2 linked regions of the Streptomyces liliifuscus genome follow. The protein of the gene in region 2 binds, or shares a complex with, the protein of the main gene of each other region. Links are inferred from orthologs where the notes say so. Each region holds a gene or a part of one and is shown on either strand. Other genes may lie near its edges. The genes, in order: uvrB and pcrA.

What was found.
Region 1: the proteins of pcrA (region 2) and uvrB are in contact, whole or in part, in a crystal structure (PDB 7EGT), measured with the Thermus thermophilus proteins. The link is inferred for Streptomyces liliifuscus from one-to-one orthologs. Residues at the interface, in WP_096412145.1 of Thermus thermophilus: His654, Arg656, Phe657, Gln666, Asp668, Glu669, Lys680, Arg681, Leu682, Ser683, Lys685, Tyr686, Ala687; in WP_096411307.1 of Thermus thermophilus: Glu23, Leu25, Arg26, Asp27, Gly28, Glu29, Arg30, Phe31, Arg55, Glu326, Asp327, Phe328, Glu379, Ser382, Gln383, His398, Gly400, Arg401.

The regions. Positions count from the first base shown.
Region 1 is NZ_CP066831.1:8,096,119-8,103,261, reverse strand. The notes cover bases 1,594-4,586. They hold uvrB (excinuclease ABC subunit UvrB), read right to left. Parts: upstream 4,163-4,586; coding sequence 2,024-4,162; downstream 1,594-2,023. Other genes in these bases: JEQ17_RS34895 (MHYT domain-containing protein), read right to left, coding at 4,203-4,586; JEQ17_RS34905 (TerD family protein), read right to left, coding at 1,594-1,883. Also shown: JEQ17_RS34910 (TerD family protein), read right to left, coding at 1-1,259; more of JEQ17_RS34905, read right to left, coding at 1,305-1,593; more of JEQ17_RS34895, read right to left, coding at 4,587-5,066; JEQ17_RS34890 (glycerophosphodiester phosphodiesterase), read left to right, coding at 5,344-6,219; JEQ17_RS34885 (methylated-DNA--[protein]-cysteine S-methyltransferase), read left to right, coding at 6,311-6,865; JEQ17_RS34880 (MFS transporter), read left to right, coding at 6,994-7,143. UniProt on the Escherichia coli protein: The UvrABC repair system catalyzes the recognition and processing of DNA lesions. A damage recognition complex composed of 2 UvrA and 2 UvrB subunits scans DNA for abnormalities.
Region 2 is NZ_CP066831.1:4,445,407-4,452,699, reverse strand. What follows is about bases 2,708-5,850. They hold pcrA (DNA helicase PcrA), read left to right. Parts: upstream 2,708-3,104; coding sequence 3,105-5,597; downstream 5,598-5,850. Other genes in these bases: JEQ17_RS18760 (M23 family metallopeptidase), read right to left, coding at 5,743-5,850. Also shown: JEQ17_RS18780 (C40 family peptidase), read right to left, coding at 1-451; JEQ17_RS18775 (hypothetical protein), read left to right, coding at 923-1,276; JEQ17_RS18770 (C40 family peptidase), read right to left, coding at 1,340-2,497; more of JEQ17_RS18760, read right to left, coding at 5,851-7,293. UniProt on the Escherichia coli protein: A helicase with DNA-dependent ATPase activity. Unwinds DNA duplexes with 3'-5' polarity. Translocates on single-stranded DNA with 3'-5' polarity. Initiates unwinding more efficiently from a nicked substrate than double-stranded DNA.

The sequences.
Region 1 (7,143 bases), 3.7 Mb from region 2 along the record:
CAGACAGGGTTGTCCCAGCGCGCGAAGGCGGGCGGCAGCGCGGGCTCGACGACCTCTGCCTCGGCGGTGAGCTGGGCGAGATCGCGGTCGAGTGCCTCCCTGGCCCGGTCGATCAGCTGGGAATGCTTGGCGCGGGCTGCCTCACGCGCCGCGTCGCCCTGTCCGCCGATGCGGCTGCGCGGGTCGGACAGGACCTTGTCGAGCTCCTGCTCCATCCGCGACTCGGCGAAGTCGACCGCGCTGCGGTACGCGGCCGTGGCGCGGGCCAGGTCCTCGAACATGCCCCACACCTGGTTGTACAGGCGTTCCTCCATGGACCAGCCGGTCGCGTCGCCCGCGACGGGCTGCGCGGGCTGTCCCGGCCGGGCCGGGGGCGCTGTCGGCGGGGGCGGCGGAGGCGCGGCGGCCTGCCGCCCCGGGTGGCTGTAGTTGACGGGTCCGCCGGCTCCGGGACCGGCGGGCTGCGTGACGGCGGACGGGTCCGGCTGCCCGGGCCCTACGGGGTGGCCGCCCTGCGGTGTCGCGTGCCCGGGAGCGCCGGACGCCGTGTGTCCCTGCCCGCCCGGGTGTCCGTGCTGCGGTGATACGTGGCCGGGGGCGCCCTGGGGCGTGGCTCCGCCCTGGTTCTGGCCGAGCGCCGGGGTCGCCGCGTGCCGCGAGCGGTCGCCCTCCGATGTGCGCGGCGGGGGCGCTGCCACCGAACGGGCGAGGCCCTGGGCGACCGCTTCGTTGATGCTGCCCGCGAGCTGGCGGGCCTCGGGCAGGCCCTGGTCGGCGAGGAGTTCGGCGAGGCCGCCCGCGTATCCCTGGCCCACGGCTCGGACCTTCCAGGCGCCCTGCCTGCGGTAGAGCTCGAGTGCGACGACGGCCGACTCCGCGTCCAGCCCCGTGATCGTGTAGCTGGCGACCTCGGAGCCGTCGAGTCCGGTGACCGCGATGAAGGGCGCGGCGACGGAGCCGAACCTGACGGGCCCGCTGCCTCCGGAGGGCAGCGCGAGCAGCACGCTGACCCGGTGCACGGACTCGGGCAGGGCGTCCAGGTCGCACGCGAGGCGGTGGTCGGCCGCCGCCTGCTTGGAGACCTCCAGGCCGGGCAGAGTGGGTGAGCCCGGATGGGCCACCCACTCGACACCGTGCACCGTGCCCTGTTCGTCGCTGAGCGTGGCCCCGGCCACGATCGGTTTTCCGGCCGACACCCGGATCTCAAGTCGGGCCTGGGGCAGCGGGTGGTTCTGCCCCCGGACCAGCTCAGCCGTCATCGCCTTCGTTCCCCCTATGTGCTCGTGCGCCGGGTGCCGGGTTGCCTACAGGTGCGGCAGGATCGCCGGCATCAGGTCCTGGAAGGTGCGGCCGTTGGCCGGCGTGCCGAGAGCGGTCATCTGCCAGCCCGTGCCCGCGCGGTGGACCTTCGCCATGATCTGCGCCGTGTACTGGCCGCCGCCGGCCAGGGTGTAGCGGGCCAGCTCCTGGCCGTTGGTCTCGTCGACCAGGCGGCAGAACGCGTCCTGCACCTCCTGGAAGGTCTGGCCCGTGAACGAGTTCACGGTGAAGACGATCTGGTCGATGTGGACCGGGATGCGCGCGAGGTCGACGAGGATCGCCTCGTCGTCGCCGCCCTGGCCCACGCCGCCGACGAGGTTGTCACCGGTGTGGCGCACGGAGCCGTCGTCGCTGACGAGGTGGCGGAAGAACACCACGTCGACCGGCTGCTTGTCCGCGAACAGCACGGCGGACGCGTCAAGGTCGATCTCACGGGTGCGAGAGCCGAACAGGCCACGTCGCGGGGCGGCCTGCCAGCCGAGCCCCATGCGGACCGCGGTCAGCGTGCCTCCGTCGTTCTTCTGCAGACTGATGGCCTGACCCTTGGTCATGTTGACCGTCACGCGCTGTTCCCCTCTCGAACTGTCCCCTGTTGCCGCAGAGTCCTGCGGTTGACCAGCAACCCTACGCAGAGCCACTGACAGCGCCGAACCCTGGTGCACACTTTGTGTCGGTCTTGCAACACAGCGCGCCACTCCGGGTGTCAGGCGATGCCGGCTTCCTTCATCTGTCGCAGTTCCTTCTTCATCTCAGAGACCTCGTCACGCAACCTGGCGGCGATCTCGAACTGCAGGTTCGCGGCGGCGGCGCGCATCCGCTGCGTCATCTCCTCGATCTGCTCGGCGAGTTCCGCCGCGGGCCGGTCGGTCGGGACGGTGTCCTTGGCCTTGCCCTTGGCGGACTTGGCTCCCTTGGCCGCCTTCCCGCCGAGCGCGGGCACGGGGGCCTTGGCGCCCTTGCCGTCCGACGACTTGCGGTAGCCCGAGCCGAGCAGCTGTTCCGTGTCGACGTCCTCGCGGGCGATCTGCGCCACGATGTCGTTGATCTTCTTGCGGAGGGGCTGCGGGTCGATGCCCCGCTCCGTGTTGTACGCGACCTGCTTCTCCCGGCGGCGGTTGGTCTCCTCGATGGCCTTCTCCATCGCCGGGGTGATCTTGTCGGCGTACATGTGGACCTGACCGGACACGTTTCGGGCGGCGCGGCCGATGGTCTGGATCAGGGAGGTGCCGGAGCGCAGGAAGCCCTCCTTGTCGGCGTCGAGGATCGACACCAGGGAGACCTCGGGCAGGTCGAGGCCCTCCCTGAGGAGGTTGATGCCGACGAGGACGTCGAACTCGCCGGCCCGCAGCTCGCGCAGCAGCTCGACGCGGCGCAGGGTGTCGACGTCGCTGTGCAGATAGCGGACCTGGATGCCCAGTTCGAGGAAGTAGTCGGTGAGGTCCTCGGCCATCTTCTTGGTGAGGGTGGTGACCAGGACGCGCTCGTCCTTCTCGGTGCGCTTGCGGATCTCGTGCACCAGGTCGTCGATCTGGCCCTCGGTGGGCTTGACGACGACCTCGGGGTCGATGAGGCCGGTGGGGCGGATGATCTGCTCGACGAAGCCGTCGCCGCGCGAGAGCTCGTACTTGCCCGGTGTCGCCGACAGGTAGACGGCCTGGCCGATGCGCTCCTGGAACTCCTCCCACTTCAGGGGGCGGTTGTCCAGGGCGGACGGCAGCCGGAAGCCGTGGTCGACGAGGGTGCGCTTGCGGGAGGCGTCGCCCTCGTACATCGCGCCGATCTGCGGGACCGTGACGTGCGACTCGTCGATGACGAGCAGGAAGTCGTCCGGGAAGTAGTCGATCAGCGTGTTCGGCGGGGAGCCGGGCTCGCGGCCGTCGAAGTGCATCGAGTAGTTCTCGACGCCCGAGCAGGAGCCGATCTGGCGGAGCATTTCGAGGTCGTACGTCGTGCGCATCCGCAGCCGCTGGGCCTCCAGGAGCTTGCCCTGCTTCTCCAGCTCCGAGAGACGCTCGCCCAGTTCCTTCTCGATGTCGTTGGCGGCGCGCTCCAGGCGCTCGGGCCCCGCGACGTAGTGGGAGGCCGGGAAGACGTACAGCTGCTGGTCGTCGCTGATGATCTCGCCGGTGAGCGGGTGCAGTGTGGAGAGGGCCTCGATCTCGTCGCCGAACATCTCGATGCGGACGGCCAGCTCTTCGTAGACCGGGAAGATCTCGATGGTGTCGCCGCGGACGCGGAAGGTGCCGCGGGTGAACGCCAGGTCGTTGCGCGTGTACTGGATGTCGACGAAGCGGCGCAGGAGGTCGTCCCGGTCGATCTCGTCGCCGATCTTGAGGTTGACCATGCGGTCCACGTACTCCTGCGGCGTGCCCAGGCCGTAGATGCAGGAGACCGAGGCGACCACGACGACGTCCCGGCGGGTGAGCAGCGAGTTGGTCGCGGAGTGGCGCAGGCGCTCCACCTCCTCGTTGACCGAGGAGTCCTTCTCGATGTAGGTGTCCGACTGCGGGACGTACGCCTCGGGCTGGTAGTAGTCGTAGTACGAGACGAAGTACTCGACGGCGTTGTTCGGCAGCAGCTCGCGGAACTCGTTGGCCAGCTGGGCGGCCAGCGTCTTGTTCGGCGCCATCACGAGAGTGGGGCGCTGGAGCTTCTCGATCATCCACGCGGTGGTGGCGGACTTGCCGGTGCCGGTCGCGCCGAGAAGGACCACGTCCTTCTCACCTGCGCGGATACGCCGCTCGAGGTCGGCGATGGCAGCGGGCTGGTCGCCGCTGGGCTGGTAGGGGCTGACGACCTCGAAGGGCGCCACCGTGCGTTCGATCTTTGATACGGGCCGCATGGGTTCCACCGTACGACCCCGCACTGACAACGGGGTCGCGTCACCAGTTCTGCGGGGTGCGGGAACCGGGGCGCCTGGAGCTCCGGCGCTGGCCCGGCACGGACCGGCGGCCGGTGTGGCGGACGGTGTGGGCCGGGATGCCGGGCTTCTGCTCGGCGGGGCTCCAGTCGGGCTTGCCCATGACCATCAGCGGGTCGAACATCACGACGACACCGGCCAGCAGCAGGAAGGCCAGGGGGCCGACCATCAGGGGGGCCAGCAGGGTCGCGGGCGAGTCCCCGGACGGGGTGCTGGTGGCGCTGTGCAGATGGACGTTGAGGGCGGCCATGCCGGTGTAGTGCATACCGCTGACGGCGAGACCCATGACCAGGCTCGCGCCCACGCTCCACATGAAGCCGCGGACCTGACCCGCCGCCCACAGGGCCGCGATCGCGGCGACGACGGCTATGACGACCGAGGCGGAAACGGTGAAGGTGTTGTACTCGAGCTTTCCGTTGAGTCGCATTCCGGCCATGCCCAGGTAGTGCATCGAGGCGATGCCGAGACCTGTGATGGTGCCCCCGGTGAACAGGGCGGTTCCGGAGGCTCCCTTGTAGCCGACGATGAAGATCCCGATGCCGACCATGACGATCGCGACGCCGAGGCTCGCGAACGTCGTCAGTTTGTCGTAGCGGACCGGTGTCTCCTGGACGGAGAAGCCCATCATCGCGATGAAGTGCATGGTCCAGATGCCGGAACCGATCGCCGCCGAACCGAGGGCGAGCCAGCCTGGTCGCCAGGAGCGGGTGACGAGCATCGATCTCGTGGTGCAGCGCAGACCCAGCGCTCCACCGAGGCAGGCCATCAGGTACGCCACCAGCGGCGTGACGAGTCCGTAGCTGAATCCGTCGACCGTGCCCTGCATGCGCGGTTGCCCTTCCGCCCTGATGAGTCCCGGAAATTCGTGAGATGCCCCCGTCCCAGGACCGCCACGGCGGTCAGGGTTGACGCAGAGAGTATGACTCGCCCCGGAACGCTCGAACGATTTTCCGGCAAAGAATCACGACCTTGCCGCACTTGTGCGGCAAGCGTGATCGGACATGGGCAACTCCATTCAATCTGTGGCCATCCTGCACCCCCCTACTGTTGACCCTCTGCTGTCACTCTAGGACGGTCCGTGAACACAGACGCAAGGAGTACGCATGTACGCGCGCGCTGCCGCCGCCACGACCACCGCGCTCCTGGGAGCCGCTGTCGTTGTTCTCCCCGCACCCACCGCCCACGCCGCACCGGACACCGACCGGACTCAGGTCATCGCCCACCGAGGCGCCTCGGCCTACGCCCCCGAGAACACCCTGGCCGCCATCGACAAGGCCGACGACCTGGGATTCCGCTGGGTCGAGAACGACGTCCAGCGCACCAAGGACGGCCAGCTCGTGGTGATCCACGACGACAGCCTGAACCGCACGACCAACGTCGAGGAGGTCTTCCCCGGGCGGGCCCCGTGGAAGGTCAAGGACTTCACCGCCGCGGAGATCGCGCAGCTGGACGCGGGCAGCTGGTTCAGCCCGCGGTACGCGGGCGCGCACGTACCGACCCTGAAGCAGTACATGAACCGGGTTTCACGGAATCACCAGAAGCTCGTCCTGGAGATCAAGAATCCCGCTCTCTACCCGGGCATCGAGCGGGAGACCCTCAAGGTCCTCGGCAACGAGGGCTGGCTGGGTCCGGCCCACGTTCGGAGCAAGCTGGTCGTACAGAGTTTCAGCGCGGACAGCCTTAGGACCGTGCACGCGCTGCGGCCCGACATCAAGACGGGCTTCCTGGGTACGCCGTCGGTCGCGGAGTTGCCCGCGTACGCGCAGTTCGCCGACCAGATCAACTCGTCGCACACGACGATCTCCCTCGGCTACGTCACCGCGATCCACGCGCTCGAAGGACCGCACCGCAAGCCGCTGGAGATCTCCACCTGGACCGTCGACACCGCGGCGGACGCACGGCGCGTCGCGGGCTTCGGCGTGGACGGCATCATCACGAACAAGCCGGACGTGGTGCAGGAGGCGCTGAACGAGGGCTGAGCCCGCCTTCACAAGCTCTCGCCGGTGGCACGGACGCTCGCACGCGTCCGTGCCACCGGCGTTGTCAGTGGTGCGCCGTACCGTGGAGCGCATGGACAGCCATGGGCAGAACGAGCAGCGAGTGGTGTGGGCCGTCGTCGACAGCGACATCGGTCCGCTGCTGCTGGCCGCGACCGGCGAAGGCCTGGTCAGCGTCGGTTTCCACGCCACGGACGCGGTGCGCGACAAGGCACTCGACCGGCTCGCCTCCAGGTTCGGCACCGAGCCCGTCGAGGCACCTCAGTCCCCGCTCCTGGCCGAGGCGATACGTCAGATCTCGGCGTACTTCGCGGGCGAGCGCAAGGACTTCGACCTGCCGCTGGACTGGTCCCTGATCTCCGGGTTCAACCGCCAGGTGCTGCGCGAGCTGGCGTCCGGCGTTCGGTACGGCTCTGTGGTGGGGTACGGCGACCTGGCCCGGCGGGTCGGCCAGCCGGGGGCCGCTCAGGCGGTGGGCATGGCCATGGGCGCCAATCCGCTGCCGGTCGTCGTGCCGTGCCACCGGGTGGTGGAGAGTGACGGCGGGATCGGCGGGTTCGGGGGCGGCCTGGAGACCAAGCGGAAGCTGCTGGCGCTGGAAGGAGTGCTGCCGGAGCCGTTGTTCTGAGGTCAGGACCAGGGGGAGGATGCGCCGGTGACCACATCGATCACGCGCGGGGATGTGTCCGAAACGGTGCGGTTCGCGGCTGCGGGCAGGGTAGGCGCGCTGAGTTGTAGTGCCGCGGGACGGTGTCGGTGACCGCCGTCGAGCGGCCGGTCGGCGGGCCTGTCGACGCGGAGGCGCTGCCGGCACTGCGGCGCCGGACGGCCGCCGTTCTCGTCGTCGGCCAGATCCTCGGCGGGCTGGGTGTGGCCACGGGTATCGCGCTCGCGGTCGTACTGGCC
Region 2 (7,293 bases):
CGCGCGACACCTTCGAGGCCTGCCTGCTGCCGGCCCGCTCGGCGAACGCGGCCCCCTCCAGGTACTGATCCGGGTCGGAGGAGAGCATGAGCCCCAGTGCGGGGTCGACGCCGCCGTCCCGGTACTGCGCGGCGGCGAGCGAACCGAGCGCGTCCCGCTCGGAGTTGAGCCGCTGCGTCCTGCGCGCGGCCTCGTCCTGAAGGGTGTCCAGGCGGCCCCGCGTCTTCGTCGACTTCTCCTTCGCACCGTTGTACTTCTCGGTGGCGACCTCCGCCTCCTGGTACAACTTGTCGACCTTCGCCCTGACCTGAGCGGGTGTCAGCTCCGGGGCGGCGGTTCCCGTCCCCTCGAACCCGGTCGCGCTCGCCGCGCCCGCCAGCGCGATGGTGAAGGCGGTGCGGGCCGTACTGCCGCCGACTGAGCGCTGTCTCGGCTTGCGGTGCGCTGCCACGTGCGATCCACGTCCTTCCGTACGGCCGCCGTGGATTTGGTGCGTCCCGCGGCGGCGGCCCCTCAGGGGCCGGTTGCACGTCCGGCGGCGGCCCGCACAGGGGGAGCGGGCCGCCGCCGGACCTTTCTCGGCGGTGGTGTCCGGATGCCGCCCCTGACCCGGGCGGTGGTGGGGAGCCGGTCACCTGGTGAAGGACGCTAAACCTGGGACCGCGGCGGGGGTAACGGCATGTACGGAAGTGGTGGGACTCGGACATGAGCTGACCGGGTACGACCACGATCCGGGCCCGGGGCCACCGACTTGACGTGATGCGGTGACCGATGAGCGGGTTGTGGGGAAACGGCCGCCGATCCGGTGCTATGGGCTCCGCCGGGGTGTGGCGTGGGAGTCGCCAGGGGCCCGCGGGGCCGGGTGTGCGAGGCCGGGGGCGGTGCGCGGTGGTGTGGAGGCGTTTGGTTAGTGTCCGGGCTCATGGACGTACTCATTCATGTCTTCGTCGCCCTGCACATCATCGGCATCGCGTCCCTCCTCGGCGGCTTTCTCACGCAGCTGAAGGCCATGAGTGACGGCACGGCCCGCTTCAGCCCCGCCATGCTCCACGGCGCGCTGACCATGCTGGTCACCGGCGCGATCCTGGTCGGCCTCAACCAGGCCGACGACCAGACCGTCAACAACATCAAGATCGGCGTGAAGCTCGCCCTGCTGGTCGTGATCCTCGGCCTCGTGTACGTGAAACGGGACGAGGAGAAGGTGGAGAACAGCCTGTTCGGCCTGGTGGGCGGCCTCACCACGGCGAACATCTTCATCGCGGTGCTCTGGACCTGAAGGGCCTGAAGGGCCTGAAGGATCTGAGGGACCTGAGCGGAGAACAGGTCTACGAAAAGCCCCTCACGCCGGGCGCACCACGCTGTGGATCGGCATGTAGAAGATCGATTCCTCGCGGACGTACGCCCCCGGCTTGGGCGCGTGGATCATCATTCCGTCGCCGATGTAGATGCCGACGTGGCTGATGTCGTCGTAGAAGAAGACCAGGTCACCGGGCTGGGCGCTGTTCACGGAGACCGTCGTGCCGGTCTTGACCTGGTCCCAGGTGGTCCGCGGGAGCGTGACACCGGCGGCCTTCCAGGCGGCCTGGGTGAGCCCGGAGCAGTCGTACGAGCCGGGGCCGCTCGCGCCCCAGACGTACGGCTTGCCGATCTGGGCGCGGGCGAAGGCGAGTGCCTTGCCGGCCTTGGCGGTGGAGGCGACGGAGCCGGAGCCCGACCCGGAGGTGCCCGAGGCGCTCCCGGAGCCCGTGGAGGTCCCGGTGCCCTGCGCCGCCTCCTGGCGCCGCCGCTCGGCGTCGGCCGCCTGCTGCCGGGCCAGCTCGTCCGCCTTGCGCTGAGCCTCTTCCTGCTTCTGCCGCTCGATCGCGGCGAGGCGCGCCTTCTCCTCGGCGGTCAGCTTCGAGAGGAGGTCGCGCGCCGTGGCGAGCTTCCGCTGGACGTCCGCCTTGGACGTCTTCAGCGAGCTCTGCGTCCTGGTGAGCGTCTCCAGGCTCTCGGACGCCTCCTGCCGCTTCTCCGTCGTGGCGGTCTGCTGCGTCACGTAGTCGTCGACGGACTGCTTCTGGCGGCTGGTGAGCCGGTCCATCAGCTGGGTCTGGTCGAAGTAGTCCTGCGGGTTGTCCGCGAGGAGCAGGGAGGCGGTGTCGGGGGCGGCGGCCCCGGTGCGGTACTGCGCGGCGGCGAACGTACCGAGCTCCTCGCGCGCGTCGTTGAGCTTCTCCGTGCGGCGCGCCACGTCGTCGAGCAGGGTGTCGACGCGCTTCTTCTGCTTGGTGGTCTTCTCCTTGGCCGCGTTGTACTTCTCGCCGGCCGTCTCCGCCTGGCGGTAGAGGTCGTCGACCTTCTTCTCGACTTCCTCGAGGCTCGGCCTGGGCTCCTCGGAGGGGGCCGCGTTCGCCGTCTGGGAGAGAAGGGCCACCGAGGTCAGGGCCGCGGTGGCGATGGCCGGAGTCCGTATGCCCATCGGACTGGGGGGCCGGGACTTGCGGTGTGGCGCCACGAGGGCGTCTCCTTCCGTCATCCGCCTACCGAGTTAGCTGTCGGGTTCGGGCGGGTGCTCCGGAAGGTTTGCCCTACGGTCCGTTTCCCCGAAGGGAGTTGGACCGATTCACCCCAAGTTCGGTTGGGTCCCCGGCTCCGTCGGCCACGAGGGCGTACCGGACTCGGCGGAGGCCGCTCGGCCCGGCGTGTTCGCCGGTGCGGGTCGTGCGGCCCACATAAAAGTTAGCTAATTCCTGTGGCCCCTGTGAAGTTTGATGCGCGATATGCCCGATACATTTTCGTGACCTTAGCTTTGAGGCCGACTCCCCGTGGTCAATTAGGGATGATCTACGGAGAGTTGTCCGAAGTGGGCCGACGGTGGCCCCCGAAGGGGCGCGGGGAACTGCGCGACCAGCCACAGCCGACCCGCACCCGCGATACGGCGTTCCGGGTTTCCGGCGAAGCCGCAGGTCGACCGCCTGATCGCGGATCGTCACGGGCATCCTGCGGAGGGTGACGGGGCCGGTGGCGGGCGGCCCGACATACCCGCAGCCCCGCTGGAGCGATCCGCCAAGTTTCAAGGGTGGCGGCACGCTGTCAGTGGGGACGCCTAGACTCGGAGAGCGATGAGCAGCCTCTTTGATGACAGCTTCCTGGCGGACCTCAAGCCCTCGCGGGCCCACGAGGAGGAGCCCCCGCCGCCGCCCGAGGACGAGGCACCGGAGTCGGAGCCCGTTCCGGACGATTTGTTCGGCGGCCACTTCGACGTGCCGCCGAGTCGGGACGGGTATTACCGCGACGGCGCCCCCCGGCCGCACGTGGACCCGGCCGCGCTCCTGGACGGGCTGAACGAGAACCAGCGCGCGGCGGTGGTCCACCACGGCTCGCCGCTGCTCATCGTGGCCGGCGCGGGCTCCGGCAAGACCCGTGTGCTCACGCATCGCATCGCCCACCTGCTGGGCGAGCGCAAGGTGCACCCGGGCCAGATCCTCGCGATCACCTTCACGAACAAGGCCGCGGGCGAGATGAAGGAGCGCGTCGAGCAGCTCGTCGGCCCGCGCGCCAACGCGATGTGGGTGATGACGTTCCACAGCGCGTGTGTACGGATCCTGCGGCGCGAGTCGAAGCAGCTCGGCTTCACCTCCTCCTTCTCGATCTACGACGCCGCCGACAGCAAGCGCCTCATGGCCCTGGTCTGCCGTGACCTGGACCTCGACCCCAAGCGCTTCCCGCCCAAGTCGTTCAGCGCCAAGATCTCGAACCTGAAGAACGAGCTGATCGACGAGGAGGACTTCGCCGCCCAGGCCGCCGACGGCTTCGAGAAGACCCTCGCCCAGGCCTACGCGATGTACCAGTCACGCCTGCGCGAGGCGAACGCGCTGGACTTCGACGACCTGATTATGACGACGGTCAACCTCCTGCGCGCCTTCCCGGACGTCGCCGAGCACTACCGCCGCCGCTTCCGGCACGTCCTGGTCGACGAGTACCAGGACACGAACCACGCGCAGTACGCCCTTGTGCGCGAGCTCGTCGGCACCTCCGAGCACCCGGTCGACGTACCGCCCAGTGAGCACGACCTCCCGTCGGCGGAGCTGTGCGTGGTGGGTGACGCGGACCAGTCGATCTACGCCTTCCGCGGCGCGACCATCCGCAACATCCTCCAGTTCGAGGAGGACTACCCGAACGCGACGACGATCCTGCTGGAGCAGAACTACCGCTCGACGCAGACGATCCTCACCGCCGCGAACGCGGTCATCGAGCGCAACGAGTCGCGCCGCCCCAAGAACCTGTGGACCAACGCGGGCGCGGGCGCCCAGATCACCGGCTATGTCGCCGACACCGAGCACGACGAGGCCCAGTTCGTCGCCGACGAGATCGACCGGCTCACGGACGCGGGCGACGCGAAGGCGGGCGACGTCGCCGTCTTCTACCGTACGAACGCGCAGTCCCGTGTCTTCGAAGAGGTCTTCATCCGCGTCGGCCTGCCCTACAAGGTCGTCGGCGGCGTCCGCTTCTACGAGCGCAAGGAGGTCCGTGACGTCCTCGCGTACCTGCGCGTGCTCGCGAACCCCGAGGACTCCGTACCGCTCCGGCGCATTCTCAACGTCCCCAAGCGCGGCATCGGCGACCGCGCCGAGGCGATGATCGACGCGCTCTCCCAGCGCGAGAAGATCAGCTTCGCGCAGGCGCTGCGCCGCGTGGACGAGGCGTACGGCATGGCGTCCCGCTCGACGAACGCCGTCAAGAAGTTCAACACCCTGATGGAGGACCTCCGCACGATCGTCGAGTCGGGCGCCGGCCCGGCGACGGTCCTTGAGGCGGTTCTCGAACGGACCGGCTACCTCGCCGAGTTGCAGGCCTCGACCGACCCGCAGGACGAGACCCGCATCGAGAACCTCCAGGAACTGGCCGCCGTGGCCCTGGAGTTCGAGCAGGAGGCCGGCGAGGGTGAGGCACCGGGCGGGCTCTCCGCCTTCCTGGAGCGGGTCGCGCTCGTCGCCGACTCCGACCAGATCCCGGACGAGGAGGAGGACGGGTCCGGCGTGATAACGCTGATGACCCTCCACACCGCCAAGGGCCTCGAATTCCCCGTGGTGTTCCTGACCGGCATGGAGGACGGCGTCTTCCCGCACATGCGCGCCCTCGGCCAGACCAAGGAGCTGGAGGAGGAGCGCAGGCTCGCGTACGTCGGCATCACGCGCGCGCGGGAGCGGCTGTATCTCACCCGCTCCTCGATGCGCAGCGCTTGGGGCCAGCCCTCGTACAACCCGCCGTCCCGCTTCCTGGAGGAGATCCCGGACACGCATCTGGAGTGGAAGCGCACGGGCTCCCTGGGCCCGGTCTCCTCCGGCCCGGTGTCCGGCGTGGCGGCCTCCCTGTCCTCCTCGCGCTCCCGCTCGGCCGCCTCGGGCGCGTCCGGCTTCGCCACCCGACGCGGCGCCACCGACAAGCCGGTGGTGTCCCTCGCGGTCGGCGACCGCGTCACCCATGACCAGTTCGGCCTCGGCACGGTCGTCGGGGTGAAGGGCACCGGTGCGAACGCGGAGGCGACGGTCGACTTCGGCGAGGAGAAGCCGAAGAGGCTGCTGCTGCGGTACGCGCCGGTGGAGAAGCTGTAGCTCTCAAGGGCAATGGCCACGGGGGCTACTTGAAGGGCGGGCCCATCACTTTCAGCCCGTCCGGCGTTTGAGGACGAGGCCGTTCAGGCCGATTCGGGGGTCTGGGGGCGCAGCCCCCAGGACTCCGGCTCCGGTCGGCGCTCCCCTACGAGGGGTCCAGCCCGTGGCTGCGCAGCCACGGCAGCGGGTCGATCGCCGAGCCACCACCCGGACGCACCTCGAAGTGGAGGTGCGGACCGGTCGAGTTCCCGGAGTTCCCGGAGTACGCGATCGGATCCCCGGCCTTCACGACGGCACCCGAGGCGACCTTGTACGTGGAGAGGTGGCAGTACCACGTCTCCGTACCGTCCTTGGCCGTCACGATGACCATGTTCCCGTACGCGCTGTTCCACTGCGTCCGGACGGTCCCGTCGGTCGCGGCCATCACCGTCGTGCCGTACGAGACGGGGAAGTCGATGCCGGTGTGGACGGACATCCAGTTGATGCCGGCCTGTCCGTAGTAGGCGCTGAGCCCGTGCTGCGCGACCGGCAGCGCGAACTTCGGCCGCAGCCGCTCCTTGCGGGCCGCTTCCGCCGCCGCCTTCTGCTTCTGGGCGGCCTGCTGGGCCTTCAAGTCGATACGTTCCTGCGTACGGCTCGCCCGGTCGGCGAAGTCGTCCGCGTCCGCGGAGAGGTTCTCGAGCTGGGTGTCCAGCTGGTTGTTCGCTGCCGCCGGCTTCACGGCGCTCGCGTCGGGCGCGGCGGCCGTCGTCTGCACGTCGTCGTTGCTGCTGCTTCCGCCGGTCACGGACGCGGCGGCGATTCCGGCCACGCCCATCACACACGCCGAGGGCACGGCGACCGTCAGCAGGGCGGAACGCTTCGGCGGGGTGCGGCGGCGGGAACGGGGCGCGGAACGGCCGGCCGCACGTGACGCGGAGCGGCCGGCCGGGGCGGCGGTGGCGACGGAGGCGGTCTCCTCGACGTCGTCGAAGGGTGCGGGTTCGTCGTGGGCGTGGCTGTGGCCATCGGTGGCGGAGTCCGCGTCGGCGTCGTCGGAGGGGGTGAACTCGCCGTCCGCGGTGGCCTGTTCCTCGTACGGGACCTGCTCGAAGGTGGTGGTGGCCTGCTGCTCGTACGACTCGTGCCCGTCGTAGGCCTCGTGGTGGTCGTACGACGTGTGCTGGTCGGTCGGATACGACTCGTGCTCGGCCTGCGCCTGATGGTGGGGCTGGACCTGGGGCTGCGGCTGGACCTGGGTCCGGTTCTGGTCGCCGCCGTCCGAGTTCCACGCCGTCGCGTCGTACGTGCCGGTCTCGAAGGTCGGCGCGGTCCACTGCTGGGTGGGGTCGACCGGATCGGCCTGGAGCCAGGCGTTCGCGTCCCACTGACCGGTGCCGTCCGGGCTCCCGGCCTGCGTCGGGATCTCGCCGAGCTGCTGGTAACCGGCGTTCTGCCAGACACCGCTCGTGTCATAGCTGCCGGTCTCGAACGCGGCGTGGTGCTGGGCCGCGTACGGGTCGTAGTTCAGGGTCTGGTGACTGCCGGTGGCCCACTGGGTGGCGTCGTACGAACCCGTGCCCGCGCCGCTGCCGTCGGTTCCGCCGCCGTTGCCGGGGAGGTCGCCGAACAGAGGGTCGGTGTCGAAGGTCGTCGTCGCGTAGGCGCCCGTCGTGTCGTAGCTGCCCGTCGCGCCGTACGCACCGGTGGCGTTGGC